One region of the Pseudoalteromonas sp. SR44-8 genome, then DNA from elsewhere that is predicted to be linked to it. Evidence: predicted binding sites of a transcription regulator. Region 1 holds the regulator's gene; each other region holds the start of a gene.
What was found. Region 1 encodes sigma-54, which starts transcription at its own class of promoters, with help from an activator protein. Its sites were predicted from a motif close to GTTGGCACGNNNNTNGNNT; they were not measured.

Region 1 (10,303 bases):
TACTGAACAGTTTTGATACAACATTGACGTGTTCTGGCACATAAATTTCATCATTGCCTAGTAAGCAATTTACATGGATGGTGATATTTTGATGCTGAAATATGGCGTCAGTGAAATCAAGTTCAATAGAACCAAGTAAGTTCGTCAGGTGGATTTCTTTTGGTACTACCCATTGCCCACTGCGCTCGTTTGATCCTAAGATACTTCGCAAGTGCAATGTTTCATCGCTGCTTTTATTACTATAGTTTGGGCTAAACTGCGCACGTTTTTCCCACTGGTAATTACTATCGGTTGTTAATTCTAGGTCACTTACCAAATCAATTAAGCTTTGGTTATCTTTCGCAGCCATTGCCTGATCTAATCGACGCTCAAAAGCATCAGCTGAAATAACAGCATGACTGTAGTTATATATTAATTGATCAATAACTTGTTCACGCACTTGCTCAATTGGGCGATCTTCTAATTTTACAGTCATGATGTATTCCTTATAAGTGATGCTGTTGGTGTATTTTACGATTGTCAGTACTGCAATAGTTAAAGCAAAGCTTAGGCCATTTATTAATTAGCATAGTAATCAATAATTTAAATTTATTTTCGTTAGGTGCGTTTGTTATATTAACGACAGATTAACGAATAATGCTATTAAATGGTTAATTTTGCAACGACCAGAATAAATTACCGAGCAGTCTGTAAATAATTACCAAGACTAAAGCTAGTGCTATATGAAATTAAGTTTAAGCGATTGATTTTAAATGTTTTAAAAGTTGGCTTGATGTTCGCATTAATCATATTGTCTTTAATCAAAAGGAGAAAGATTATGAAAACATTTAACAAATCTATTATTGCAGCGTTAGTTCTTGGTACAACCGCTATGGGTGCTCAAGCAAATAGCTGGGAAAATGAAAGTAAAGATGCTTGGATTGATGGTAAGGCAGAAACGGTTCTGTTAATGAACACTAACTTAAACAACTTTGACATTAACACTGATGTAAAAAATGGCAAGGTTGTACTAACTGGTAAAGTTGAAAGTGAGCTTGATAAAGAGTTAGCGGAAGAGCTTATCTTAAGTCTAGATGGTGTAACTGATGTTGATAACGAGCTAACGGTCGTTAAAAACACGGATACAAAAAGCAAGAAGATGAAATCAGATAGCACAGAAAGTGATTTAACGGATGCTAAAATTACTACCGTGATTACAACACGCTATTTATTTAATTCTGAAGTAGGCGGTACGGATATTGACGTAGATACCGATAAAGGTGTGGTAACGCTAAATGGTACTGTTGGTTCGGATGCTGAAAAACAGCTAGCGGTGAAAATTGCTAAGAATGCTGAAGATGTTCGCGATGTAGTTGATAACTTAACTATTGTAGCTGAATAATCTATAAGCCACGAATGCCCAGTTATGCTGGGCTTTCTTATACAAATTTCAGGGAGTGAGAGTCATGGATTTAATACGAATTATATTTTCAGTGCTTATTCCACCACTTGGTGTATTTTTACAAGTTGGTTTAGGTGCTCAATTTTGGATTAATATTTTGTTAACATTACTAGGGTATATTCCTGGTCTAATACATGCAATTTATATAATCGCGCGTCGTTAGAGTCACAGTGTTAAATATAACAAGGATGAACAGCCAATAGATGGCAAGGAGTAACATTATGGATAACGTATTAAGGAAAAACCAACAAGGGATCGTAAAAAGCGCAAAGCCACTTTGGACGGCACAACAATGGAAGGAGCTAATGAATAGCGCATCAAGGAGCGAAGTAAAAGCAGCAAGGAATGGGCTTTAAATATCAGAGTATATAAATATCAAATACTAGAAGGATTTTGCTAGGATGTTATATATCAAAATTATAAGTGCATGTTGTTATTTTAATTAAGAACATCCACTTATAATCTTCCCCAAGAATGTTTAACCTCTCATTTTATTATAGTCATAGGTGTTTTTGCGTCAGCAAGCTCAACGCCTACGGGTGTTAACGTTTATCTCGGTGTTAAATTTACTTTGATGTTTATTACTTACTTGTAGGCGAGTGGCTTGCCACCGCGTTTTAAATGTGGCTCGGAGTTTGTGCGTCAGCAAGCTTAACGCCTACGGGTGTTAACGTTAGTCTCAGTGTTTAATTACTCACTGTAGGCGAGTGGCTTGCCACCGCGTTTTGAATGTGGCTCGGAGTTTGTGCGTCAGCAAGCTTAACGCCTACGGGTGTTAACGTTAATCTCAGTGTTTAATTAATTACTTGTAGGCGAGTGGCTTGCCACCGCGATATTCAATATTGTTTCGGTGTTCTTGCGTCAGCAAGCTCAACGCCTACGGGTGTTAACGTTAATCTCAGTGTTTAATTAATTACTTGTAGGCGAGTGGCTTGCCGCCGCGTTTTGAAATGTGCTCTGGTGTTTGTGCGTCAGCAAGCTTAACGCCTAGAGGTGTTAACGTTTATCTCGGTGTTAAATTTACTTTGATGTTTATTACTTACTTGTAGGCGAGTGGCTTGCCACCGCGAAAAGATTAAAGGTGCTAGGAAGACAAAGGTACTAGGTGCTAGGGAAGTGACTAGGACCTAGAGCCTAAAACCTAGCTCCGATGTTTAAAGCGTAGGCGGGGCTTTATGCCGCGCGGTTAAAATTTCATGGCTAAAGCCATTTCCTACATTACGATGTAAACCTAGAACCTAGAACCTAGAACCTAGAACCTCTATTTCTATCTACACCAACAACCATGTCGCAGTGCCTAGGAAGGCGAATATCCCTACAATATCGGTTACGGTTGTCAGTACCACGCTGCCAGCTAATGCAGGATCAATTTTCATTTTTTTCAATAGCAGCGGAATACTGGCACCGGCGATACCTGCGGCTACTAAGTTCATAAACATGGCAAAGGCGAGTACGCCGCCAAGCTTAAAGTCCCATTGCCAAATAGCAACAACACCGGCAATTAAAATAGACCAAACAATCCCGTTTATTGCGCCGATTGCAAGCTCTTTGATCAGTAAAAAGCGTTGGTTAGTTTGGTTGATATGACCCACTGCAATACCACGTATTACGAGTGTTAATGTTTGGCTGCCCGCAACACCACCCATGGATGGCACTATACCGTTGAGTACTGCTAGAATAGGTAAAATTGCTAAAGTGTTTTCAAAGAAGCTTGCCACAATCGCAGCAAGTAGCGCGGTTAACAAGTTAACGCCAAGCCAAATTGAGCGCTTTTTCGAACTTTTTAACACCGGAGCAAAGGTATCTTCTTCATCATCAAGACCGGCTAGGCTTAATAAGCTATGCTCGGCGTCTTCACGGATAACGTCAACGATATCATCGATGGTGATACGGCCAAGTAGATGGTCATTATCATCAACCACTGGGGCTGATATCCAGTTATGACGTTCAAACAGTTGTGCTACATCGGTTTCATCCATCGAAATGAGGATAGATTCACAATCTTCATCCATTAAGTCGCGAATGATTTTATCTGGCGAGTTAGTCAACAAGGTCGTTAACGACATGGCACCTATAAAGCAGTTATGTTTATCAACAACATAAAGATCATCGGTACCTTCTGGTAGCTCACCACGTAAACGTAAGTAGCGCAGTACTACGTCGATAGTGACATCAGGGCGGATGGTCACTGTATCTGTGTTCATCAGCGCGCCAGCAGAGCGCTCTTGATAAGAGAGTGCTTGAGTTGCACGTTCTCGATCTTGGCTATCCATGGCACTAACAACGTCTTTGTAGACGGTATCAGGTAGGCTACGTAGTACTTCCCCTAGATCATCGTGACTCATGTCCTCAGTTGCCGCAGCGATGTGCTTCGGCTCCATTTGGGCAATGATCCCTAAACGAACATCTTCTGATAGTTCTTCAAGTACGTCACCTTGTACATCTGGATCAACCAGTTGCCATAATAAGGTACGAATCTTATGCGGGGATGACTCGAGTAATAATGCGGTGTCACACGGAGCTGTTTTTGCCAACATACGCCTTACTTGAACAAATTGACCACTGTTAAGTGACTTGGTCACTTGTTTTAGTTGTTGTAGTGGGTAATCTTGTTCAAAAGCTTCTGGCATTGGCGTCCTTAAAAAATTAATACACTTGATAGGTAGGGTAACTGTTGTCGATAATTAACGCGCTTGGTCTGTTTAATTAACGACTTTATTCAGTTTAACGCAATTTAGTGGTACTGACTACGAGCTATTCTTGTTCGTTAAAGCGTTGTGCGATCAACTCACCAATTGCTGCAAGAGCAGGTTCAGCGTCCGGGCCTTCACATACAACTTTAACTTCTTTGCCTTGGCTACTTTCTAATAGCATTAAGCCCAGTACGCTGTCGCCTGCGGCTTGTTTGTCATCTTGATGAAGTGTGATGCTGGCATCAAACTGCACAGCTAATTGCGCTAATACGCTGGCTGCGCGAGCATGTAAACCGAGTTTGTTTTTTATTAAAAATGTATCTTCTAAGCGCATCAACATTCCTTACTGTAAACGTGAGTTGTTATTCTTGTTCACGATGGCGAATTTTCACATTACTGTGGCTCATCGAGAAGCTTTCACCTATAGTTTGCGCTAGATAAACTGAGCGATGTTGACCACCGGTGCAACCAATAGCAATTGTTAAGTAACTGCGGTTATTACGTTCTAAGTGCGGTAACCAAGTTTGTACAAAGGTTTGGATCTGCCAAGTGAATTTTTGCACGATACTGTGACTGGCTAAATAATCTTTTACTGGTTGATCCAGGCCTGTGAGCGGTTTTAACTCAGGCTCCCAGTGTGGATTAGGTAAAAAACGTGCATCAAATACATAATCGGCTTCTTTTGGAATACCATGCTTAAAACCAAATGATTCAAAGGTGATGATTAGTTTTTTATCTTTTTTCCCTAAAATCTTTTCACGGATTGACTCAGCAAGCTGGTGGACACTGAGATCTGTGGTATCAAGCATGAAATCAGCACGAGTAGTTAATACATCAAGCAACACTTTTTCTTGCTTGATGGCTAAATCCAGTGGCAAAGAATCCAAAGATAATGGGTGTAAGCGGCGGGTTTCAGAAAAGCGTTTGATCAGAGTTTGATCATCACTGTCTAAATAAAATAGCGTCGGATTTGCAAAACCAGGCAAGTATTCAAGAATGTCGTTAAATTCTTCCTGCTCTTTCGGTAAATTACGAACATCGATACTGACGGCAATTTTGTCGTAATTATCAGAGACACTGCGTACTAATGACGGTAATAAGTTAACTGGAATATTATCTACACAATAATAGCCAAGATCTTCTACTACACGTAAAGCAACAGATTTACCTGAGCCAGAACGCCCACTGATGATGATTAACTCCATGTAAATTCTCCTTCATTTAATACCAATTTTATTAAAAACATGCTCATTCTTGCTTGTTAAATAACCCACTAACTTTGTTTAAAATTATTTATATAGAACAACTATATCTCATAATTTCCACCTTGTTCTAGAGCTATTTTCCTGTTGCAATAATTACTCTCTAATTCAATACAATACAATTGGTATGACTACGATTGAGCTGCAATTACATGATACAAATCTTGGTCTGTTTTTGCGCTACGTAGTTGTTTACAAAAATCTTTGTTATTGAGTTTATCAGCAATTGTGGCTAACGTCTTCAAATGAAGTTGGCTGTCACCATCTGGTACGATGAGGGCTACAAATATATCAACTGGGCGATTATCAATCGCATCAAAATCAACCGGTGATTCACTCACTAAAATTATTGCTAGCGGGTTTTCAACACCACTCATACGGCCATGAGGGATAGCAATACCACGACCAATACCGGTACTACCTAGTTTTTCTCTCGATAGTAGTGCGTTGAGGATTTCTTGTTGTGATAGCTGAGGGAGTTGTTCATGAGCCAATTGGCTTATAAATTCAATGATCCGTTTTTTGCTATTAAAAAGGACCGCAGCTTTACTGCAGTCCTGACAAATAAGTGAGCTTAATTTCATAGTGTTAGTGTCGAGCGTGCTTCTCTTTGTGTTTAATTACTTGACGATCAAGTTTATCGATTAGTCCGTCAATAGCTGCATACATGTCTTGGTGCTCAGTCGAGGCAAATAATTCAGCGCCACTGACATGTAATGTGGCCTCTGCTTTTTGGCTTAGTTTTTCTACATCAAGAATAACATGGACATTGTTGATATGATCAAAATGCCTTTCAAGCTTGGCAAACTTATTGTTTACATAGTCTCTTAATGAATCAGTAATTTCTACGTGACGACCAGTTAAATTTAGTTGCATAAGCATTTTCCTCTTGTGATTTTACGCCTTAAATCAAACTTTTACGTTGATTTGACGGTGGAATAGCCAGCGACTCGCGGTATTTTGCAATAGTCCGTCTAGCTACTTTGATACCTTGCTCTGCCAATATATCTGCAATCTTACTATCACTCAATGGTTTCGCTGAGTTTTCTGCACTGATCAATTTTCTGATCAATGCTCGAATAGCTGTCGAAGAGCATTCGCCGCCGTTCTCAGTGCTTACATGACTTGAGAAAAAATACTTTAACTCAAAAATACCACGGGGGGTATGCATGTACTTTTGTGTCGTTACGCGAGAGATTGTTGATTCGTGCATCTCAACCATTTCAGCAACGTCGTTTAGTACCATAGGTCGCATTGCTTCAGGGCCATGCTCAAAGAATCCCTGCTGTTGTTTTACAATGCAGTTAGTTACTTTGAGTAACGTCTCGTTACGACTTTCTAGGCTTTTAATAAACCATTTAGCTTCTTGCAAATGCGAGCGTATAAATTGGCTGTCAGTGCTTGATTTTACTGAGCGTGACATTGCCGCATATTGGCTGTTCACTCTAATTTTTGGCATGCTGTCTGGATTAAGTTCAACCACCCAGCGACCTTTAATTTTTTTCACCGAGACATCAGGTATAACATACTCTGACTCTTCGCGTACTATAGTATCCGCAGGCTTTGGGTTAAGGCTGTGGATCAGTGTCATTACTTCTTTCAGCTCATCTTCTTTAAGCTTAGTCTTTTTCATCAAAGTGCGATAGTCACGACTAGCTAATAAATCGATATGATCAGTTAAAATCATTTTAGTCTCGCTAATCCAAGGAGTTGCAGGATCAAATTGATTTAATTGAATACATAAACATTCTTGTAGGCTGCGCGCAGCAATACCAACAGGGTCAAATAACTGAATGCGTTTTAACACTGCTTGCACTTCGTCTAGTTCGATTTCTTCTTCGTTATTACCTTGATTTAAGCTCTCTGCGATGTCTTCGCAGCTCAAGGTTAAAATACCTGAATCGTCAACAGCTTCAACAATCGCAATGGCAATAGCTTCATCGGTTGGACTAAAAGGTGTGAGCTGTAATTGCCACATCAGATATTCGTGCAGGGTTTCAGTTGAAGCACCTTGATAAATTGACTCATCTTCAGGCATTGGGCCGGATGACGTATTTGGCGCAGCACTCATGTATTCGTCCCAGGTGACGTCCATAGCCATTTCGTCACTTAAAGTCTCTTTACTTAATGCTTCGCTACTTTCTTGTTCATATTCGCTGGGCTTGTTGTCTGCTGATGCACTAACGGTTAAGTCATCGTTATCTTGTTTTTGTTCGTTTTTACCAGCCGTGTCGTCTGAATATTCATGCTCTTCTAGCTCTAACAATGGATTGCTGTCGAGTGCTTCTTGAATTTCTTGCTGGAGATCCAATGTACTGAGTTGCAATAAGCGAATTGCTTGTTGCAGCTGTGGTGTCATTGTAAGTTGCTGGCCCATGCGCAGCTGGAGTGATTGCCTCATGTATCTCTAACAATCCTTTTATTGTTATCATCGTTAAGTCTAGCAGATACTTAGCCGAGCGTGGCTTTATAGCCTAAATTGCTCGCCCAGGTAAACATCGCGGACTGTTTGGTCGGCAAGTACATGCTCAGGGGTACCTGATGCAATTAACTCCCCATGAGAAACTATGTAGGCTTTTTCACAAACATCAAGGGTTTCTCGTACATTGTGGTCGGTAATAAGTACGCCAATACCACGGTTTTTAAGGTGTTCAATAATCTTCTTTATATCTAACACTGAAATAGGATCAACGCCAGCAAAAGGCTCATCAAGTAAGATAAATTTTGGATTTGCGGCTAAAGCGCGTGCAATTTCAACTCGACGACGTTCACCACCAGATAATGCCATACCTTGGCTGTCGCGAATATGTTGAATGCTAAACTCATCAAGTAAGCTGTCTAGTGCTTCTTCTCTGGCTTGTTTATTCAGCTCTTTACGAGTTTCTAAAATAGCCATCAGGTTTTGATAAACAGTTAACTTACGAAAGATGGATGATTCTTGTGGTAAGTAGCCAATCCCTAACCGTGCGCGACTGTGCATTGGCAGTAAAGTGATGTCATTATCATCAATACTTATTTTACCTTTGTCGCTAGGTACTAAACCCACAATCATATAAAAAGTGGTGGTTTTACCTGCGCCATTAGGACCCAGTAAGCCAACAATGCTGCCTGCGCTAACTTCTAAACCCACGCTTTTTACAACTTGGCGACCTTTATAGCTTTTTGCTAAAAATTCAGCTTTTAATATACTCATGGCTGCCCTTTAGGTTTGTCTTTTTTACTGTCAACAGGTACCAAAATAGTGTGTACGCGATCGTTTGAGCTTGCGCCTTTTTCAGCACTGATCAGCTGTTGGTCCATATCATAGGTAATGCTTTTGGCATTAATTTTTTGACCTGCTTGAGTGACTTGTGCATTACCAATTAACGTTAAATAGCGCTTGGCGACATCGTAACGGACTTCATCAGCACTGGCGCTCATTATTGTGCCATCAGTTTGTTTTTCTTCAAAGTAAGCAGGGTTACCAGTTGCAACAAGCAATTGTTTGTTATTGCCTAAATCTTCGCGCTTATGGACTTCAAGTCGATCCGCTTTGATACGGCGGTTACCATGAATGATTTCGACATTTTTTTCAAAAATACCGATATTATCTTTCAGTTGGGCAAGCTGCTTTTCAGCACTGATAGAGACTTGATCCGCAGGTGGTGCCGTATTTTCAGCAAAGCTTGCAAAGGCAATGAATAAGCTTGGTATCACAAGCAAGTGAGCAAATTTATTGGTCATAATATATGGTTCGCGTATGGTTAATTAGTTCTACCACTTCGGCTTTTAAGTCGGCATGGAGGCCGCGCCCAGTGATCTTTAAATTTGGTCCGATTAATTCAACTGGTTGTTCTGAACTCATGGTTTGTAGTTCAATATCAACCTGAATATTATCTGCGTTTATATGTTCAATCATGGCATTATTGGTCAGGTTTTTAGCAACCACATTACCTTCTAAAATTAATTGATGATTTTCATATAGGGTGGCTTCATCGGCATTAATTTGCCACGTTTGCTGTTGATTATAGAGTGTAAAAATAGGTTGTTCAAAGTAAGTAAACCCTAACTGTTGGTAAAGTTCCATTTTTGCAGCTGTTACTTTGTGGCTAATTTTACCTTGTTCATCAAACGCGGTTTGTTTTAATGCCACCGCAGTATAATCAGGTTTTGCTATTATATCTTCTTGGTTTTGTTTTATGGCAGTGCTTTGATAAAAATACGGATACCACAGCCATACCATACAGCCGACAAATAATACGCATAATATTAAACGCGCACTATTCATGAGCTTGTGCCTTCGCTGGTTAATGATTTACCATTTTCGAGCATTAATAAATCAGTGAGTTCACGCACAGCTCCAAAACCACCAGGGAGCATGGTTGTATAATGTGAAACTCGCTTGATCAAAGGGTGAGCATCATTTACTGCCACCGCAAAACCAACTAATTCCATTACCGGCAAGTCAGGTCCGTCATCGCCTATGTAAGCGATTTGTTCATCGCTTAACTGCAATTTATCTTTGAGCTGTTGATAAGCTTGCAACTTGTTTTCTTGACCTTGGTAAATATGCGGTACTGTCAGGCTAGTCATCCGTTGCTGAACTATCTGTGAATGACGACCGGTGATCACGGCAACTTCAAAACCGCTATTGATCAGTGCTTTGATACCAAAACCATCTTTAGTATTAAACGCTTTGAGTTCTTCACCTTGATTGCCAAGATAAATGCGGCCATCTGAAAACACCCCATCGATATCACAGATCAGGAGTTTGATTTTTTGTGCTCGCTCGCTCGCATCATCTGAAAGTGGCTGATATAAGTCAGCAAACTGCATTATAAAACTCCTGCTTTGAGCAAATCTTGCATATTAAGAGCACCAATAGGGTGGTGTTTATCATCAACTACAATTAAGCCATTGATACGCTT
Region 2 (10,303 bases), on a different contig from region 1:
GGGTTTCAAGGCAAGCCATTGCGGCTTGTAAGTCGTAACTAACGGTTTGGTTTATGTCAGCTATATTTTGGCCGTAATCTGAATTCCAAAATTTATCACTAAACACGTCAATAATTGCAGTTTTTTCAAATGGCCAGATAGCTTGACTGCGATAACTTTTTTGCCACATTCGCTCGTAAGTGGTGCCATCAAATAAGGCAAAATCTATTTTATATGAACGTTGGTAGGTTTCGTCCTGCCAAAAAGCATAACTGTTATTGAGTTTATCGCCATTTGAGATATCAACAATTTGACTTAACAATACATACTGAGAATTACTGCGGCTCGATATTTCTTCTAATAGGGCATTACTGTAATCGTATTGTTGATTAAAAAATTCGCCAACGCGGATCGGAAAGTTAAAATAGGCAGTTGGTTTAGCATTCATAGCTGATTGATTTAACGTTTTGTAGAGTGCTTCGCTGGTGGCTTTGTTAATGTCAAATATTTGACCCATCTTCGCTTGTTCGCGATTATTTAATTGTGTTTGGGTGATCGCAACAAATTTAGTAAATTGGTTCGCAGGGCAGTGTTCTTGTTGAGGGAAGATATCTAAGCGCAAAGTAATTGCAAATTGATCGGCTTTACGATCTTCGCTGATCATCTCTATTTTTTGAATTTCGCCATGGCTGTTTATTTTTAGCTGATCTTGAGTTAACACCCCATCTACTAAGGTTTGCATTGAGCTGACGCGTGCCCCTGAGAACACTAAAGCTTGGGTGATAGCATCTTTTATTGCCGCCGATTTTGCCGCACTTATGTCATCATTTTTAATGCTTGCATGGCCGGTTGATTCATACCATTGAGCAACTGTATGGGAGGGAAATAGGCTAATACTCAGCCAACTGCTGGCGATTACTACCATTGATAAAATTCGCTTCATTACCCTAACCCCATGAATATACATTTGCTATTAACAGTGACAGAGCAAGGACTGTACCAATTGTTTTGCAAGGTTGCTTTAAAACCGTCATAGCAGTTAATTATGGCATTGATCGTGCATTGAGTTAGTTATTAATGTCTCTTTTAAAGCGTGAGAAAAGCCATGCGTATTGTGATTTCAATTTGTATATTAGCAAGCTTAGGTCTAGCTGGCTGTAGCAGTATTTTTGATAAACATGTGGAATATAAGTATATTGAGCCAGATAACTACCCAATTCTAAAAGCCGTGGGTTATGCGCCGATCAGTGCGCAACCGGGTGATAACCAATCACAACGCTCATTAATGGCGATTAAAGCATCAAAACTAGAAGCGTATCGTGAGCTTGCAGAGCAAGTATATGGGCAAAAAATTACCGCAGGTACCACAGTGCAAGGCAGTATTGCACAAAACGATCACTTGCAAGGGCAAGTACAAGGGATTATTAAAGGCGCACAAGTAATTAAAACCTATGCCGTAGGTGATACCTATGCCACTGAGTTACAACTTGATATGAAGCGGGTGCATGATTTATACATAGGTGAAATTAAACCACGCGAAGTTAAAAAAGTAACTTATTACTAAAACGCTTGATCTAATAAATTCGTTGTTATTTACGTTAGTAACTAACAAAATACACGCTAAAATATCTCACAGTGAATACTTCAGTGCTATGCTTTATTTAATGTTTTTTATTGAATAAAGCTTGTGGCACGTAAAAAAATAACTCGGTTTTTATTAATATGCTTATGGTCGCGTCAGTGAGCGTTTTACACTTTGGCTGCGTGCTTTTGCGATGCCCGTTACTGCATTTTGCGCTATTGTTTATATTAGTTACCAGTGTGGTTTTTGCCGATCGTCTCCCCATCCAGTTTAATGTCTTTTTAGAAAAAATGAACCTGCAATTTGGACCAACGCGCGTAGCGGTAGCACGAAATTGGCAAACGATGTTGGTTCAGTCACAGAATCAAACTGGCAATAAAAGTATCTAGCGAAAGGTAGTTATAAATGCAGGGTAGATCAATTAATCAGAAGTAGGCACAGGTGAGGCTCAAGAAGGGGTTATGCTTTTAAGTTATGGACGATTTTACTGTTACCGTGAACAACACTACCACCTTGGTCATATGTTGTAGAGGTTGGCACACCAATTAAAATGTCTTTTAATTGTTTGACGGTTAATTGTGCATGGTGGGCTGCATGAGCATTAACATCATTTTTCTTTTTACATGACTCTAATAATTTACGCACATCACTAATTAAGTTTGTCACTTCGTCAGATTCAACGTCATTATTTGCAAGTAAGGTTTTGAGCTCTTTGTCTAAAGTTTGAATTTGACTCAAAAAGGCGAGTTTTTGTTTCGCGACATCTTTTAGACCCTCACCACGACGGGAAGCTATAGCGGTTAATTCATCTTCTAAGATATCAGCAAGGGATGTTAAGCAATTTAGCTGCATAACAAGTTTAGAACTGATCAGACTGTTGTGATCAGCCATACACATCAAACTCAAATGCAGCGATATTTTTTGCTAACTTTTCAGCATCAATCTGATATTTACCTTCAGTAATTGCTTTTTTTAGCTCAGCCACTTTGTTGCTATCAAAACCAGAAGACTGCTGTGCTTTGTCTTGCAAAGATTTTAACTGTTGCGCTTGTGGTGTTAAGCTTACTGAATCAGCAGTCGCTTTTGGCGTAGTTGCTTGCGCAGTATTAGCATTATTGTTTTGTAAATCAACTTTTTGCTGTTTTGCATTGGTCAACACATTAGCCTGTTGCTGACCTTTATTTACTTGGCTTACCATGATTTCAACCTATACATTATCCAACACATGCCTTGTTATCGGCAACCATGCTAGAAACTTTAGCATAAATACGAAAGTTTAAATAATTACCTGCACAGACTCAACACCGTCAACACGGGCATTTAAAACTTTCCCTGATTTTGCATTTTTAACTTTTACTTGCTCCCCTAAAGTACCATCTTCTAGGGCTAAACCGGAAGTTTTTATTTTCAATCCTCGAATTATTGCGAAAATAGTGACATTATCCCCTTTGCAGACCATACAGATTTGATTTAAAGCAACAGGGTAACCACTGCGGATATTGCGTTTGCTGCGGCTACCAATCAACAGTTCTTCATCTTGTAAGTACTGTGCTCTTACGAAATGTTTTGGTTTCATAATCAAACGTAAATGATGGGGTTCGATAACTTCACCCCGACTTAAATTTTCAGTGGCTATAATCACAGGGGATAGTTCAATCATACGTACATGAACATATTGACTCCAACCATTTAGGTCATCACATTTTATTTGTACGGTTATTTGGCGATTAAATGGCGGCTCAGTAGGAATATTAAATGCAAGGTCGCTGTTGCAGCCACGATCTGGGATCCGGCTATCCAATGTTAAGGCGTTGAGTTCCTTATCATCGGCAGTATTAGGGTCTAGTTGATCATAGACATGAGATACAGCAAGTTCTTGCAATTGTTCTTTGCTATATGTTTGCGCATACAGTGGAGTTACTAGGCATAAGCTAGCAAGAAAATAAAAAACACTGTATCTTCGGCTTTTTTTTAACAAACTCATAATGTTTCGACTATGCTTATGGTTGAAAACAGGGTATAAATATTTAGCGTCAATAAACAGACGCTCCCGTGTAGTTATGTAGCTTTACAGAAAGAAAGCAATTATTGTTCCGTTCTTATTCGCTTTCTTCAGGAGATTGAAATGGCAGGCATTTTAGACTCAGTTAACCAACGCACTCAATTGGTTGGGCAAAACCGTCTTGAATTATTATTATTCAAGCTAAGAGGGCGGCAGCGCTTTGGCATCAATGTGTTTAAAGTGAGAGAAGTACTGCAATGCCCTCCTTTGACAAACATGCCAAAGTCAAATGCGTATATAAGAGGTGTCGCACATATACGCGGGCAAACTATTTCTGTTATCGATTTATCGATGGCCGTGGGTGGTCCTGCGATCGAAAATATTAAAGATAGTTTTATAATCATTGCTGAATATAACCGTTCCGTACAAGGGTTTTTGGTTGGTGGCGTTGAGCGAATTGTTAATATGAATTGGGAAAAAATAATGCCGCCACCGTCAGGAGCTGGCAGATATTCATATTTAACTGCAGTGACAGAAATTGAAAACGAGTTAGTCGAAATTCTTGATGTAGAAAAAATATTAAACGAAATTTGCCCGGTGAATACCGAAGTCAGTGCTGCAATAGCTAATGATGGTGAAATTCAAAAAGACTTAGGTGAGCGCATTGTGTTTATTGCCGATGACTCTGCCGTTGCTCGTAATCAAGTCAAACGTGCATTAGAGCCGTTAGGCGTGCAAACAGAGCTGGCTAAAAATGGTAAAGAAGCATTAATACGCCTTCGTGAGATTGCTGCACTTGATTGTAAGCATGATATTACCGAGCGAGTAGGATTGTTGATTTCTGATGTTGAAATGCCAGAAATGGATGGTTATACCCTAACCGCTGAAATAAAAGCAGATCCAAAGTTAGCCCCCTTACATGTTATTTTACATACATCGCTCAGTGGTGTATTCAATCAAGCGATGATTGAAAAAGTGGGTGCTGATGACTTTATAGCTAAGTTCAATCCGGATGAGTTAGCTACAGCAGTGAAAAAATGGGTTCATTGTGACTAATTTGAAAAGGCGGTGTTACTTTGGAAAATAAGCATTTACAGCAAAGCGAGTACGATCAGTTTCGCTCTTTTTTAGAGCAACAATGTGGCATTGTTCTGGGAGATAATAAGCTTTATTTAGTCAAAAGCAGGCTTGCTCCGCTAATGGTTCGTTTTAATGTTGAATCATTGTCACAATTGGTTAGTAAAACACTGAGTCCGCATGAGCGGCAGTTACGTGCCGCAGTCGTTGATGCTATGACGACCAATGAAACTTTATGGTTTCGGGATCAATACCCGTTTGAACTATTGCAAAGTAAGTTATTTCCGGAACATAAAGAGTTACGTCGTCCGTTGAAAATTTGGTCTGCGGCAAGTTCCTCTGGACAAGAGCCATATTCTATTGCTATGTCGGTTGCTGAGTTTCAAGCTAAACAGCCGGGTGTATTAAAAATGGGCGCGCAGATAATCGGCACTGATATTTCTAATACTATGTTAGATATGTGTAAGCATGCAGAATATGACTCCCTTGCTCTAGCTAGAGGGCTGTCGGTAGAGCGCAGGAAAAAGTTCTTTAAAGATAGTGGCAACGGCATGGCGCAAGTAAACGACTCAATAAAAAAATTAGTGAGTTTTAGACATCTTAACTTATTAGATTCATACGCGCTAATGGGCAAGTTTGATATTATTTTTTGCCGCAACGTGCTGATTTATTTCGCACCAGAGGTTAAAGCCAAAATTATTGCTCAGTTTGCTCAAGCACTAAATCCTAAAGGGTATTTATTTTTAGGCGCATCAGAGTCTATGTCAGGGTTAAGTGACGAATTTGACATGGTACGCTGTAATCCAGGTATTATTTATCAAAAGAAATAGCTTACCAGCGTATTTAACGCGCTAAAACACAAGTTACTCAAATCTCATCGGTGGTAAAACCGAATCTTGAATACTATAAAACGATGTGGCTCCACATCGTTTTTCTTTTTAAATCAAATGATTAAACGAACCATAAAACATCAACCTAATTGGCTCAACTTTTGCATTAATCATCTTAAGTCAATTTTTTGGAGATGGTTATGGCTATCAGTTTTGATAAAGCATTTGGGGTTCATCCTCATGCAATGTTGATCCGTTCGCAACGTGCTGAGTTATTAGCAACCAATATCGCTAATGCTGATACGCCGGGCTATAAAGCGAAAGACATCGACTTTGCCTCAGCATTGAAAGCGGCAAAAAGCCACCAACAAGGCGGCAATAACATGGTAACAACTAACCCAAACCACATTGCCGGTGGCAGTCGTTATGTTGGTAATAGTGAAATGTTTCGCTCGCCAAATCAAGCAGATACAGGTGATGGCAACTCGGTTGATATACAAGTGGAACGAAACTTGTATACAAAGAACTCATTAGAGTATCAGGCAAGCCTGCAATTTATGAGTAGTAAAATTAAAGGCCTTAAAAAAGCCCTCGGTAGTCAAGGAGCCTAAGCATGAGTTTATATAACGTTTTTGATATTTCAGGTAGTGGTATGAGTGCGCAAAATGTGCGTTTGAACACAACCGCGAGTAATATTTCAAATGCTAATAGCATTAGCTCAAGCCAAGACAAAACTTACCGGGCGCGCCACCCTGTTTTTGCAGCTGAACTGATGAAAGCATCAGAATCAAGCGGTAATGTTCAGGGGTCGTCTGTTGGCGTTAAAGTGTTAGGTATTGTAGAGAGTAATAAACCATTACAAATTGAATATAACCCTAATCATCCTAGTGCGGATGAAAACGGTTATATCTACAAACCTAACGTTAATGTCGTTGAAGAAATGGCTAATATGATTTCTGCCTCACGCTCTTATCAAACCAATGTGCAAGTTGCTGATGCAGCGAAGCAAATGTTAAGTAAAACACTGTTGCTTGGGCAGCGGTAATTGAGGAAAGATTATGAGTAACGATATCAGCAGCACATCGTCAACTTATTTAGATTCGATTAAGTGGCAAGATAAACAGGTTAGCAGTGATAAGAAAAGTGATGCGTTAACCCAAGAAGATTTCTTCTCATTGTTAACACAGCAACTGTCGTTTCAAGATCCCAGCAAACCAGCTGACAATGATCAAATGATCGCGCAGATGACAAGTTTCACCATGGCTGAAGGTATCTCAAACCTTAATAGTAATTTTCAGTCATTAGCCGCATCGATGACATCTAACTCAGCACTACAAGCATCGACTTTAGTGGGTAAACAAGCATTACTAGAGTCTAATACATTAGACCTAAACGATGTTGGTAGCGCTAAAGGAACCGTGGTTGCAGAAGAGCCTGTAGAAAACTTATTTCTACGAATTGAAGATTCATCTGGTCAGTTGGTGCGTAGTATTGATTTAGGTGCGCAATCAGCGGGCGCTGTCCGTTTCGAGTGGGACGGCATGAATGATAATAAAGAACGTTTACCACCAGGTGAATATAAAATTAAAGCTGAAGGGCAGTTAAATGGTGAGTACACGGCTTTACCTATAGCTACTTTTAAGAATATCGAGAGTGTTAATATTAATGGTGCAAACGGCATTATTATAAACACTAAAGAAGGTGCGGTTAGGCTAGCTGACGTTGCAGAAATCGCGTAAAAATTTTAATTATTAGTTAGCCACAGGCTAAACATTGACAGATTAGAGGTGAATTATGAGCTTCAATATTGCATTAACTGGCATTGCTGCCGCACAAAAAGACTTAGATGTAACAGCAAATAATATTGCTAACGTAAATACGGTAGGCTTTAAAGAGTCACGTGCTGAATTTGCTGATGTATACGCATCTTCGGTATTTAGTTCAGGCAAGACAAAAAATGGTGATGGTGTACAGACAACTATGGTGGCACAACAGTTTCACCAAGGTTCACTAAAGTTCACTCAAAACTCATTAGATTTAGCTATCACAGGTGAAGGTTACTTTGCCATGAGCCAAGATTTAGGGGCACAAGATTTTACTTATTCGCGTGCAGGCGCATTTAAACTTAATAAAGATAACTTTATTGTTGATGCTAAAGGCAATTACTTGCAGGGTTTTCCTGTTGATGAAGCTACAGGTGATACAACATCGGTAAGTTTAAGCACGTCATCAGCGTTACAGATCCCTGATTCATCAGGATCACCGCGAGCTACGACGAATGTTTACTCTTCGTTTAACTTAGACTCGCGTGCAACCTCGCCGTCAATAACTACTTTTGATCCTACAACGAGCGCATCATATAATAGCTCAACATCAACAACAGTATACGACTCGTTAGGTGAGCCGCATGTTTTACAGTTTTTCTTTGTTAAAACAAATTCTACAGTAACGGGTAATGACAATGAGTGGCAAACTTATGCGACCTTAGATGAAAAGCCATTTAGCCCTGCAGGTGTTGAAGAGACTGCTCCTCCTTACACACCATTATCAACCTTTCAGTTTGATTCTAGTGGTAAGCCATTAAACACAGATGGTGTCGCGAATACAGATAACACATTCAATCCATTAGCAATTCCAAGCGGTGCTGGTGCGGCAGTAGGGCTATCTGATTTATTAACAAATGGTGCCAGCTTCCCTGAAAATGTTACTGTTAATTGGCGCGATGAAGCGGCCACCGATAATAAAGTCCCGACTCAATATGCTAGTCGTTTTGAAGTTAAAGCACTTGAGCAAGATGGTGCTACTGTTGGACGTTTAGCCGGTATTGATATTGGTAGTGATGGTAAGATTGTCGCTTCATACAGTAATGGAGATACCTCATTCTTAGGGCAAGTAGCGATGGTGCGCTTTTCTAACTCACAAGGCTTACAACAAGCTGGTGATACAGGTTGGAAAAAAAGTTTGACGTCTGGTGAGCCAATCGCTGGCGAACCAGGTTCTGGTACTTTAGGTTCCATTAACTCTACAGCGCTTGAGCAATCAAACGTGAATTTAACGAATGAACTCGTAGATTTGATCAGTGCACAGCGTAACTTCCAAGCAAACTCACGTGCGCTTGAAGTGAATTCAACACTACAGCAAGCTATTTTGCAGATCCGCTAATCTCGTTCTAATATTTTTTATAATCCGACACCTAGGCTGCTATTTATTAGCAGCCTTTTTTATTTGCGATTGATTATTTTTTGTAACTTATCACGTCAGTTTATTGTGGCACTTATCTTGCATTTGTCATGTTATAGATTTTTAACGTGAGTCGATGTTATGGACAAGATGGTCTACATTGCAGCGTCTGGAGCTAAGCAAAGTTTGCGGGGCCTAGAGCTTAAAGCAAATAATTTAGCAAATGCCAATACCACAGGTTTTAAAGCTGACTTCGCACAAGCGCGTTCGATGCAAGCTTTTGGCGAAGGCCTGCCGACACGTGTATTTACCATGCAAGAGCGGCCTGGTTCCAATATGACTTCCGGCGGTATTGTTGAGACTGGACGTGATCTAGATATTGCTATGAGCGATAAAGGATGGCTTACGGTGCAAGATGCTTCAGGTAATGAGGCATATACAAAAGTCGGTACGTTGAATATCACTCCTGACGGCGCTTTGATCACCAGTCACGGGCGTCAAGTTATTGGCGAAGGTGGACCAATTATTTTGCCATTGCCAGTGGAGAAAATTGAATTTAGTGAAGATGGCTCTATCCAAGTTCGCCCGCAAGGAGCTCCAGCTAACTTTTTAGAAGTTGTTGATCGTTTGAAGGTGATCAAGGCAAATAATTCAGAGCTTGAAAAAGGTAATGATGGCTTATTTCGGCCAAAGCCTGAATTACTGGATAATGATATATGTGGATTTTGTGACATCTCTAATGATGTGAAAGTGATGAGTGGCACTTTGGAAATGTCAAATGTGAATCCGGTACACGAGATGGTAGATATGATAAACCATCAACGCCAATTTGAATTACAAGTTAAGTTAATGAAAACGGCTGAAGAAATTGACGAACGTCAAACTCAATTGCTGCGTATTGTTTAACTTTATTGAGAGGATATTAATATGAATCCTGCATTGTGGATAAGTAAAACGGGGCTTGATGCCCAACAAACTGACATTTCGGTTATCTCAAATAATTTAGCCAATGCCAGTACCGTTGGTTATAAGAAAAGCCGTGCTGTGTTTGAAGATTTACTTTATCAAAATATTAATCAGCCGGGTGGACGTTCATCACAAGATACTGAAATGCCCTCAGGTTTAATGCTTGGTGCTGGTACCAAAGTGGTTGCTAATCAGAAAAACTTTTCTCAAGGCAATATGTTAACCACCGAAAATTCATTGGATTGGATGATATCAGGGCCCGGTTTTTTTGAAGTTTTACAGCCTGATGGCAATATCGCTTACTCTCGAAATGGTCAATTTACCACGGATGAAGACGGCCGTATTGTTACTGCCGGCGCTGGTTTTCCCGTACAGCCAGAAATGAATGTACCTGATGACGCACAGTCCATTACTGTATCGCAAGATGGAGAGGTATCAGTACGTATCTCAGGGCAGCCAGAGAATGTGGTAATAGGTCAGTTAACGATCAGTGATTTTATCAATCCATCAGGTCTAGAGCCTGTAGGTCAAAACTTATATACCGAAACGGCAGTCAGTGGCGCACCTGTGCAAGGTAACCCTGGCCTAGAAGGATTAGGCACTGTTGTGCAAGGTGCACTTGAAACCTCTAACGTAAATGTAACTGAAGAATTAGTTAACCTGATTGAAACTCAACGGATCTATGAA
Region 3 (10,303 bases), on a different contig from region 1:
CAAAATGCCACGGTTGGTGGTTTGCACCACTTGGTGCTGTAGCTGCGGCTTTAATGCAGGTTTGAATAATATCTTTTGGCACCGGTCGGTCGCTAAAACTACGAATTGTATGACGACGCTGGCTTGTCTTTAAAAACTCATTAGCGCGTTCAAGCATCTGTTCATGTGGATATTCAATAAAGTCTGTAAGTGGTTGGTGGTCATGTTGCTGCATGGCTTTTCGCTTCTTATTAAATGTTGATAACTATTTTTATACCCAGTAGCGAGATTAGGTGCAAGTAATATCTACTTTACAGTTATGTTATTTCCTAAAATAATGATTGTTAATTGCACATTGTGTTCACAGATTGTTCAGCTATATTTTCATACAGTATAGTTCGAAATTAAGAATGCATGGGTAGCTAAAAACAAAGCAACATTATTACAAGCACATGCTTTGAATACTCAGCCGAGCATACCGGCAGTCATTATTTAGACATTCAAAAATCATTAGTGCAGGCAGATTTTGTCGATAACTTAGTTATATAAAGTTATCGCTAGTGCAAACTGATGATGAAAATAACTACTGCAGTATTAAATACAGCTTTGAGTTAGTGTTACTTCAGAATTTAAGTTCACCTCTCCTAAGAGTGAAACCAAGCCGCACTTATTGCGGCTTTTCTGTTTTCATTCTGTTACAAAATTACAACCTCCTGCTATTGTTACTAACTTACTGGTAATGTAACTTACTTCGTATAAATAATTATTATAATCAAATACTAGGAAGTAAAAATGCTATCAATAACTGGGTTATCAAAAACTTACGATAACGGGGTGCACGCACTACAAGGGGTTGATTTATCAATAGGAAAAGGTCTGTTTGGATTACTTGGACCAAATGGCGCCGGTAAATCATCGTTAATGCGTACTGTTGCCACTTTGCAGTCAGCCGATGCAGGTTCTGTGATCTTTGACGGTATTGATGCATTTAAAGACCCACAAGCGCTTCGTCAGCGTTTAGGCTACCTACCACAAGATTTTGGTGTTTATCCGCGAGTTTCAGCTTATGACTTACTTGATCATATGGCTGTTTTAAAAGGGCTCGATAATAAAGCACTGCGTAAAGAGTCGGTTGAAGGCTTGTTGGCACATACAAATTTGTATCAGCATCGTAATAAAGCCGTGAGTGGTTTTTCTGGTGGTATGCGCCAGCGTTTTGGTATCGCACAAGCATTACTTGGTGACCCTGATTTACTGATTGTTGATGAGCCAACAGCAGGTCTTGATCCTGAAGAGCGTAATCGTTTTCATAATTTATTAGTAAGCCTTGGCGAGAAAAAAGTGGTCATTTTATCAACTCACATTGTTGAAGATGTCGCGGAGCTTTGCCCTAATATGGCGGTATTAGCCAGTGGCAAAATTTTACTTGAAGGTAACCCAATAGCACTTACTGATAAACTCCAAGGTAAAATTTGGCAAAAAACAACCAACCAAACTGAAGCGCAAGAGCTTGAACAGCATCTACCAGTGATTTCAAAGCGTTTATTCGCTGGGCAGACAATTTTAAATGTGTATGGTGAGCAAGCTCCTGAAGGGTTTACTGCTAGTCATGCTAACTTAGAAGATGTGTATTTTTCTACTTTGCATCAGCATCGTAATATCAGTGCAGCGTAGGGGAGGATATCATGTTTTTAAATATGCTTACCTTTGAGCTGCGTTATTTTATACGTCAGCCTTCATTTTATGTAACCGCTTTAATCTTTTTTTTAGTGGCTTTTTTTGCAAGTAGCAGTGACAACGTCTTACTTGGTGGCAGCAACGTTAATGTGAATTCACCATTTAGTATCTTGATGCTAGTTAGTATTTTGCTTCAGTTTGCTATTTTTTTAGTGGTAAATTTTGTTGCTGGTTCTGCGATTCGTAATGATGAAACGAATATGTCAGAGCTAGTTTTTAGCAAGCCATTCAAGCCATTAATGTATCAATTAGGGCGCTTTTTAGGTTCGTACTGTGTTGTTGCGCTTATTTTTGCGTTTGTACCGCTGGGAATATATTTAGGATCTGGTTTTGGTTTGCTAGTTGGTTGGCTTGATCCTGAGTTGGTAGGAGATAACAAGTTAGGCTATTACTTAACGGCCTATTTTTATATGGCAGTGCCTAGCTTGTTTGTTTTAGCGGCTATATTTAATGGTGTGGCAACGTATTTTCGCTCAATGATGGCAGTATATCTTACCGCGGTTGCATTTTTAATCGCCTACTCTACCGTATCTGTTTACTTTGATGATTTAGCGTTTCGATGGATAGTGGGTTATGCCGATCCTTTTGCAAGTGGCTCATTACTTGATATTACTCGTTATTGGACTGCGAGTGATAAAAATACTCAAACGTTAGAGCTAACAGGGGTTTTACTATTTAATCGTATATTATGGGTTATATTGGCAGCTGTTATATTTTTTGCCTCAGGCAAGCTGTCATCTCGCATTGTTATCAAGCGCGAAAAGAAGAAACTCGCTGCCTCTAATTTAACTAAACAAAAAGAGGCGGCTCTCATTGCTTCTTCGGTAAATCACAAAGCGAGCGCAAGTTCTTTCAAACAACAGCTATTATTGCGCTGTGCTTTTGAGTTTAAACAAGTTGTTATCAGTGCGCCATTTTTGATTTTAGGTATTATTACTTTAGCTGTACTTATGGTGCCATTACTAGCTCCAGTTGGTTGGTATGGCACAGTTAATTGGCCTGTTACTCAAAACATGGTTGGTATCATTCAAAATGCAATAGGACTATTAATTACTATTGTTATTGTGTACTACAGCGCTGAGCTAGTATGGCGTGAACGTAATAGCGGCATGGGTGATATTGTCGATAGCTTTCCGGTGCATAATAGTGTGTTTTGGGTGTCTAAGCTATTGGCTTTAGTGAGTGTTATTGGTCTGCTTTATATTTTTAGTATGGTACTGACAATTACTGTACAGCTAATTAAAGGACAGTTTAATTTAGAGCTTGGACAATACCTATTTAGGTTAGGTTATTTTGCTTTTTTACCTTTTGTAATGCTCGCTATTCTGGCCTTTTTTCTGCAGATAATCAGTGCTAATAAATACATCGGCATGGGATTATTTGGACTGTATTATTTAGTGTCAATAGTGCTAAGTAATTATGGGTTTAGTCATAATATGTTTCATTTTGCCCAATCAAGTCCTGCTGCTTATTCAGATATTAACGGTTATGGTCATTACTTAACTGGAGTGGCATGGTACACACTTTATTGGGGAGGGTTAAGTGTGGTGCTAGCCGTTATTGGGCTTGCATTGTGGCACCGTGGCCCGTCACAAAGCTTACGCAATCGTTTTGCGCAGTTAAAATATAACTTAGGTCGAAAAGGGCAAGCGGCGGCAGTACTTGGGTTAGTGGTATTTATCGCTGCGGGCGCACAAATTTATTATAATACAAGAGTGCTGAATGATTTTTATACTAAAGATCAACTTGAAAACTTGCAAGTTGAATACGAGCAACAGTTTGTGCAGTATAAAGATGACCCACTGCCGATAATCACTGACGTTGATCTTAATGTTGCGATATATCCACAGCAGCGCAAAATACTCGCCACTGCCAATGTGCTTATTACCAATACTAGTGAGCAAGCAATTAAGCGATTTTTGGTGAGTAAACCGGATAACAGCCCTCAGTGGAGTGTTAAAATTGCCGGAGGGGACATCACTGAACAATTGCCTGACTATAACTCAGCGTGGTTTGAATTTACTCAGCCATTAATGCCTGGTGAAGTGCGCAAAGGTGAGATTTCAGTCGAGCGCAGCCACCAAGGTTTTGCCGATAGCAACACCGATACTAAGCTTGTTGCTAATGGCACCTTTATTGATAATTGGCGCTTATTCCCGCGCTTTGGTTATAACGACAGTTATCAATTAACGGATAAACATGAGCGTCGTAAACGTGGCTTACCTGAGCTACAGCGTGCTAATAAACTTGAAGACACTCAGTATTACAAACAAAGCATGTTTGGCGCGAATGGTGGTTTTATCAACTTTGCTGCAACCATTACTACTGATGAGTCGCAATTTGCAATTGCACCAGGTTATTTAAAAAGTGAAACAGTGACTGACGGACGACGCACGTTCCGTTATGAAATGGATTCACCAATAATAAACTTTTATGCCATTTTATCCGCTCGTTTAGAGTCTAAAAAAATAACGCATAATGGAGTAAATGTTGAAGTCTATTACCATCAAGACCATACGTGGAACGTGGATCGTATGATTGAGTCGGTTACTGATTCAATTGATTATTTTTCTGCGGAGTTTGGTCCTTATCAACATAAGCAAATGCGTATTATTGAGTTCCCTGGTTATGAGTCATTTGCACAAAGCTTTGCTAATACTGTACCTTATTCAGAGCAAATAGGCTTTATTACAGATAACCGAGACAGTACTAAGATTGATGTGCCTTACTATGTTACTGCTCATGAGGTGGCTCACCAGTGGTGGGGGCATCAGGTTACCGGAGCTAATGTGCAAGGTGCTGCAGTATTGTCAGAAAGTTTATCGCAATACAGCGCAATTATGGTACTTAAGAAAAAATACGGTGAGCAAAAGCTACGTAAATTCTTAAAGTATGAACTTGATAAGTATTTGCAAGGTCGCTCAGTTGAAGCGTATCAAGAAATGCCGCTGTATAAAGTAGAAAGCCAAGCGCATATTTATTACCAAAAAGGTTCAGTGGTGATGATGGCCATGCATGATTTGTTTGGTGAGGAGCGTTTAAACAGCATTTTAAAAGAGTTTGTTAGTGACTTTAAATATCAAAGTAATCCTTACCCGACCACGTTAGATTTACTTAGTTATTTGAAACGTGACGCGACTCCCGCAGAGCAAGCGTTCATTGATGATCAGTTTATGTATATCACTTTATATGAGCTGACAATGAAAGAAGCGAAAGTATCTGATGAGGCTGATAGTGATGGCTTGTACACGGTCACTCTAACTGTCGAGGCCGCTAAAAAGCGTGCCGATGGTCAAGGTGAAGAAGCAGAGCAACCACTTGATGAAATGATTGATATTGCATTATTTAACGATGATCCTGAAAACCTACTAGCTGAAGATTTTGTGATTTATTCACAAAAGCATCGGTTAGTAACCGGCACTAACACCATTGAACTAAAAGTGAAAGAAAAGCCGCTTTTCGCAGGGGTTGATCCTTTTGTTAAGTTAATTGATAAAGATAGTGTTGATAACTTGGCTAAGTTTTAGAGTTCGTTAGCTGAGACTTGGTTTATATCCACTTTCACAAGGTGAAAAGCCGCATTTATTGCGGCTTTTCTATTGCTCTAAAACGGGCTAATTCATCAGTTAACCATTTGCTAGCGGTTAATGTGCTACTATCAGGTAAAATAACCGTATAGGCTTTACCACTCCATGAACTTTTGCTGGCAAGGTTGTCAATAAAATCATCAGCGGTTTTTGCATAGCGTTTGGCTTTTCGGTATTTCATGGCTAAATGCTCAGCCGCTTCTTCACTGTTATGTTCATCGCCATTTCGAATAAACGTTGCTTTACTTTGCTTAATAAAACTAATTAAGTGACTGACTTCCTGATCTGCGCTTGCTGCAACACTTAGCCGACTAACGCACAGTAAAAGGCACGCTATAAAAACGTATATATTATGGGGTAAGTGTTTCATCTATAGCCTCATTTAGGTGTAAATTTACCATTATAGGATTGTGATCTGAGCTTTGTTGTTGTGGCACACGGGTTGTATTAACGGTCACACCGCGGGGCTATATTTGTTAAAGCGCAAGACCAAAAGCATTTGTCCGTTTATCATCAATATAAAGCGTTTTTGAGAAACCAAGCTTATAAAGTGCGGTAATAGCTACCTTTTGCCTTGCATCACTACATGCATTGAGTTCCCCTGCAAAAATAATCGGTCCTTGATGTTGTTACATCTTGCGTGAGTGTATGAGCTGTTTCAGTAACGCCTTTATATTCGTCTGACAATGGTGCTGTGGCCAATGCTGTGATGCTTAGCAAAGCAATGGCAATTGCTACAATAGCAATAAAAGAAAATGATTTTATCTGCATCAATGACCTTAAAGCAATTTGACTAAAAAGAATGTTACTGCATTTTAGGTGCTCTAAATAAGAAAAAGTTCCTAAAAAAGCTTGCCAAGCTAATGAATACAGTTTGTTTCTACATTTTCAATACAGTTTCTTACTTTTTTTAGTAGGCATTCATTTTACACTCTGCACCACTAAATTAATCAGGATTAAGTTATGCGAATTTTTTTAATAAGTTTGTTATTTATTGTGCTTGGAGGGTGTTCAGCTGTAACAATCCAACCACAAAAAATGGCTAAACTTAGCTCAAAACCAACTTATCAAGATAGCCGTCCATTTTTTATGTGGGGACTGGTTGGTGAGCAGCGTGTTGATGTAAAAAAGGTATGTGGCGATCAAACTGTGGTGCAAATGCAATCACAACAAACATTTACCGATGGTGCGCTAGGGTTAGTCACGTTAGGTATTTATGCACCACACACAATTAAAGTCTGGTGTCAGGAGCAAGGTAGCGAAGGAGTTGGAATATGAAAAAGTTAACAGGGTTGTTCACTATTGTATTTATTGTCGTGTTAGCGGGGTGTACTAATATTCATTTTGATAACGGTGAATATGATGACTTAGCTGAAAACCATAAAAGTGAGCAATGGCATCACAACTTTGCCGCCGCTCTTTATGAGGGCTCGAATGCGGTTGATTTATCTGAGATTTGCCCTGATCCGCAATGGCAAAGTGTGCACACTTATAAATCATTTACTAATGGCTTAGCAGAACTGGTTGTTAACGAAGTTGGGCCTATTTGGTACCCAAAAACAGTTGAGGTGAGTTGTGCACAGGTACCGTATAAAGTGCAGTAATTTTTAATAATCAAAGATCATGTTAAAGTTGTACTAGTTAAGTACCTTAACCTTATTTAACTCAATCATATAGTTAGCATCGCACTCACTTTTAATGGGTGCTTTTTCTATGCTGGATATATTATCTTCTTCTCTCTATTAAAAGTATATTAAGTTAGTAGAATATAGTCCATTCGTATAGAGGCTGGCATTTTTTAGCATCGTGCACCAAATAGTTGAGAGATAATAATGAACAACGCAGAGCGTAAAATTGACGAACTAGTACTAGGGTTTTGGCGATTATTAGATTGGCAAATTACTCCACAACAGTGTTTAGCTTTTCTCGAGCAAGCAATTGAAGCTGGCGTAAGGCACACCGATCACGCTGACATTTACGGTGGATATGGCTGTGAAGCAGAGTTTGGTAAAACCTTGGCTTTAAAGCCAAGTATTCGAGATGAGATTAGAATTATTACCAAGTGTGGTATTAAACCTGCTTTTGCAAGCTTAGGATTAGCAGGCCAAGCTAATCATTACGATTCGAGTGCCGCACATATTATTAGCTCAGCACAGCAATCGTTAAAGCATTTTAATACCGATAGATTAGATGCATTACTTATTCATCGCCCTGATTATTTGATGAATGCAGACGAAGTAGCTGAGGCATTCACTACTCTTAAGCAAAATGGTGATGTACTCGATTTTGGTGTATCAAACTTTACGCCATCACAACTAAGTTTATTGCAGTCGCGTCTTGATTTTGAATTGGTGACCAATCAAATTGAATTTTCACCGTATGAAATGCAAGCACTTGATGATGGTAGTTTAGACCAATGTCAGTTACTTGATATTAAACCTATGTGTTGGTCACCTTTGGCTGGCGGTCGCATTTTTGCAGAAAATGATGAAAAAGCGATTCGCCTGCGTCATGTACTCGAACAAGTAGGCAGTGAAATAGGTGCAAGTTCAATAGATCAAGTCGTATATGCATGGTTATTAATGCACCCAAGCAGCCCATCAGTGGTACTGGGTACAGGTAATATTACACGAGTTGAATCAGCTGTTGCCGCTAAGCAGTTAAAACTCAGTCGTGAACAATGGTATCGTATTTGGCAAGGTTCAACAGGGCACAGTGTGCCATAGGAGTTGTAAGTTTTAAGCTATAAGCAGTCTGAGTTTAGGGTAAGTCTTGACATAAAATCTGAACTTAGTCGCTTTTACCGCTTACCAAGATCGAGAAAGGGCCTTACGGCCCTTAGTGTTGCAGCAAGTAACACATTCTTTTTATAGGCTAAAGTCCATTGAAAAAGCAACGTAAGCCTTAATATCACTGTCATCCATATCGGTATCAGATAGACCAAAAGTGAAGCCATCTTTAGAGATAGATACGCCGTAGTCGATGATATCGTCATCACCAATAAAATCACCAGAGTAGTGACCTAAGTGTAAAGCCATTTCAGTGCCATTAGTACCAACTGCGAAACCGTAATCTGCAGTCAGGTATAACGAATCACCAAAGTCTGTGCCATCACCGCTTGCGGCTGAAGTTGCAAGAACTGATGCGCCAAAGCTAAAGCCACCCATACTGATGCTACCGTAAATTTCAGAAAAATCAGCGTCTGCGCCAGAAGCTGCATCAGGGTAAGCGTAATAGATGTAGCCAACGTCGTAGCTCATATTTTCATTAATATCGCCACCAAAACCAGCATAGAGATCAAGCTCGTAGGTCATTTCATCGGCCCAGCTTGCATTTGAAGCCCAAGTACCAGCATAAAAACCTGATTCGTTGGCATAATCAATACCACCTGAAATTGCAGCATCACCACCGGTTTGTTCTTGACCACGCCATAAGTAGTTTGAAGTTGCTGCGGCATTGGCTGTTACTTCTGCATATGCTGCTGTAGATGTTGCACCCATGAGTACAAGTGTGCTGATCGCAATTGCTGATTTTAGTTTTAACATGTTTGGTATCCTGTTGTTATGCTGATTTTTTGGCTCGCAATTATTAATTAGATTGCAGTCTATAATTGCGGATCCTATTTTTAGTTGTCTACTAGGATAATTGCACTGCTTGTGCCAAGTTAAATGAAAAGCAATAATTTATATTTAAATTACTTTATAAACAAAGGTATAAATATTTATAGTGAAAGGATGAGATTGTTTTTTACGAAGCTTGCGCACTTTATTGGTGCGTAAAAAAACCCGCATGCACAACTCAGTTGCAGCGGGTTTTTGTATTTTTTACTGTGGTTTAACCAAAAATAGTACGCATTAGGCTGATTGTTTCGTTCACGCCACGGCCTTTTTGTACTTCGCTGATTATTGAATCACGCTTTGCGCGAATATGCTCAGGCATATCGTCAGCAGCAAGTGCGCGATCAACAAGTATTTCAGCAGACTCTTTACCACGACGCACTTTTCTAGTGCCAGTGGTTGTTGTACGCTTTGGTTTACTCAATAACTTGATGTAGTTAGAGTTTTCAGGCGTGTTTTTGTCCGCGTGGTAGAAGAAGCACGGAATTAACGCTTTGATTGCAACAAGTTGTTGATCCAGCTCGCTGTCACCACTTGCCATTTTAAACCAAGACATACCATGAACTGCTTGGACAATATCCTGCCAATAACGCGCAAAGTCACGATTATTTAATTTAGTAATAGCCAATGCTGAACAAAGTGCATCTAAACGGGTGTTATTAATTGGTGTAAAAACATCTGGGCGGCGCATTGCTAATAGACGAGTTGCCGGTGCAAGCGTTGGCTTTTCATTGCTATCAGTAAAGGCTTTTAAATATTTGACCACAAATTCTTGGTAATCAGCTTCAGTTACTTCACCTTCTAAAGGTATATGTGCTAATGCTTCATCAAATAATGCAGGCAGGTCGGCAAGCATTTGGTGAAAAGCTTTGGCGCTTTTAGTAGAGCTAAACCATTCGACATCAAAATTATAACTACTTGGATCCAGTGCAGAAGTATGTTTGCCACTAAATGCTAATAAATCTTCAGGGATCATCTCTTTCAGTGATTGCTCGCGAATACCAGCTATATAGTTGGCAAGGCGTAACTGTTCATCAAGGGCTAACACATCTTTATGTTGCTCTATAAATACACTAACTACAGGCCAAGGCGCTACGCGTAATGTTTTCAATTGTAAGAAGCTGATTGCTGAAACTAATAAGTCATTAAGCTTTTTTAAAATTGGTAATTGATTGGTTTCGAGTAAGTCATGATTAATACGGTCACGGCTAGCATTAAGTAGTTCATAGCACCAACCTAAGAAGTCTTCAGGATGATTTTCTATTTTCACCGCCATCAGGTTTAAGCTGATTTCAGAAGCCTGCTTTAGAATATTTTGATAAATATGGCCTTCTTGTTCGCCTAATGCCATTTGTGAAGGTGAAATGAGCAATTTTTTCATGC

Region 2: a site for sigma-54 is predicted at 5,619-5,637, ahead of flgB (flagellar basal body rod protein FlgB). Genes of this name have one in related genera too.
Region 3: a site for sigma-54 is predicted at 8,949-8,967, ahead of H5183_RS18140 (TorF family putative porin). Genes of this name have one in related genera too.

The regions. Positions count from the first base shown of each region.
Region 1 is NZ_JACJDS010000044.1:19,128-29,430, forward strand. It holds gene H5183_RS18335 (LiaF domain-containing protein) at 1-475, opposite strand, end outside; gene H5183_RS18340 (BON domain-containing protein) at 818-1,381, shown strand; gene H5183_RS18345 (YqaE/Pmp3 family membrane protein) at 1,446-1,604, shown strand; gene H5183_RS21845 (hypothetical protein) at 1,663-1,797, shown strand; gene mgtE (magnesium transporter) at 2,713-4,071, opposite strand; gene H5183_RS18355 (HPr family phosphocarrier protein) at 4,196-4,468, opposite strand; gene rapZ (RNase adapter RapZ) at 4,497-5,339, opposite strand; gene ptsN (PTS IIA-like nitrogen regulatory protein PtsN) at 5,528-5,980, opposite strand; gene hpf (ribosome hibernation promoting factor) at 5,985-6,272, opposite strand; gene H5183_RS18375 (RNA polymerase factor sigma-54) at 6,301-7,797, opposite strand; gene lptB (LPS export ABC transporter ATP-binding protein) at 7,864-8,589, opposite strand; gene lptA (lipopolysaccharide transport periplasmic protein LptA) at 8,586-9,119, opposite strand; gene lptC (LPS export ABC transporter periplasmic protein LptC) at 9,109-9,663, opposite strand; gene kdsC (3-deoxy-manno-octulosonate-8-phosphatase KdsC) at 9,660-10,211, opposite strand; gene H5183_RS18400 (KpsF/GutQ family sugar-phosphate isomerase) at 10,211-10,303, opposite strand, start outside.
Region 2 is NZ_JACJDS010000060.1:1,997-12,299, reverse strand. It holds gene H5183_RS20720 (flagellar assembly protein FlgT) at 1-922, opposite strand, end outside; gene H5183_RS20715 (LPP20 family lipoprotein) at 1,085-1,543, shown strand; gene flgN (flagellar protein FlgN) at 2,021-2,452, opposite strand; gene flgM (flagellar biosynthesis anti-sigma factor FlgM) at 2,445-2,759, opposite strand; gene flgA (flagellar basal body P-ring formation chaperone FlgA) at 2,838-3,545, opposite strand; gene H5183_RS20695 (chemotaxis protein) at 3,687-4,619, shown strand; gene H5183_RS20690 (protein-glutamate O-methyltransferase CheR) at 4,640-5,470, shown strand; gene flgB (flagellar basal body rod protein FlgB) at 5,671-6,081, shown strand; gene flgC (flagellar basal body rod protein FlgC) at 6,084-6,515, shown strand; gene H5183_RS20675 (flagellar hook assembly protein FlgD) at 6,529-7,209, shown strand; gene flgE (flagellar hook protein FlgE) at 7,265-8,632, shown strand; gene H5183_RS20665 (flagellar basal body rod protein FlgF) at 8,792-9,556, shown strand; gene flgG (flagellar basal-body rod protein FlgG) at 9,578-10,303, shown strand, end outside.
Region 3 is NZ_JACJDS010000043.1:12,476-22,778, reverse strand. It holds gene H5183_RS18180 (nitroreductase family protein) at 1-214, opposite strand, end outside; gene H5183_RS18175 (ABC transporter ATP-binding protein) at 772-1,653, shown strand; gene H5183_RS18170 (M1 family aminopeptidase) at 1,665-5,243, shown strand; gene H5183_RS18165 (DUF5329 domain-containing protein) at 5,299-5,673, opposite strand; gene H5183_RS18160 (hypothetical protein) at 5,886-6,074, opposite strand; gene H5183_RS18155 (Bor family protein) at 6,267-6,581, shown strand; gene H5183_RS18150 (Bor/Iss family lipoprotein) at 6,578-6,907, shown strand; gene H5183_RS18145 (aldo/keto reductase family oxidoreductase) at 7,136-8,029, shown strand; gene H5183_RS18140 (TorF family putative porin) at 8,171-8,848, opposite strand; gene H5183_RS18135 (hypothetical protein) at 9,138-10,301, opposite strand.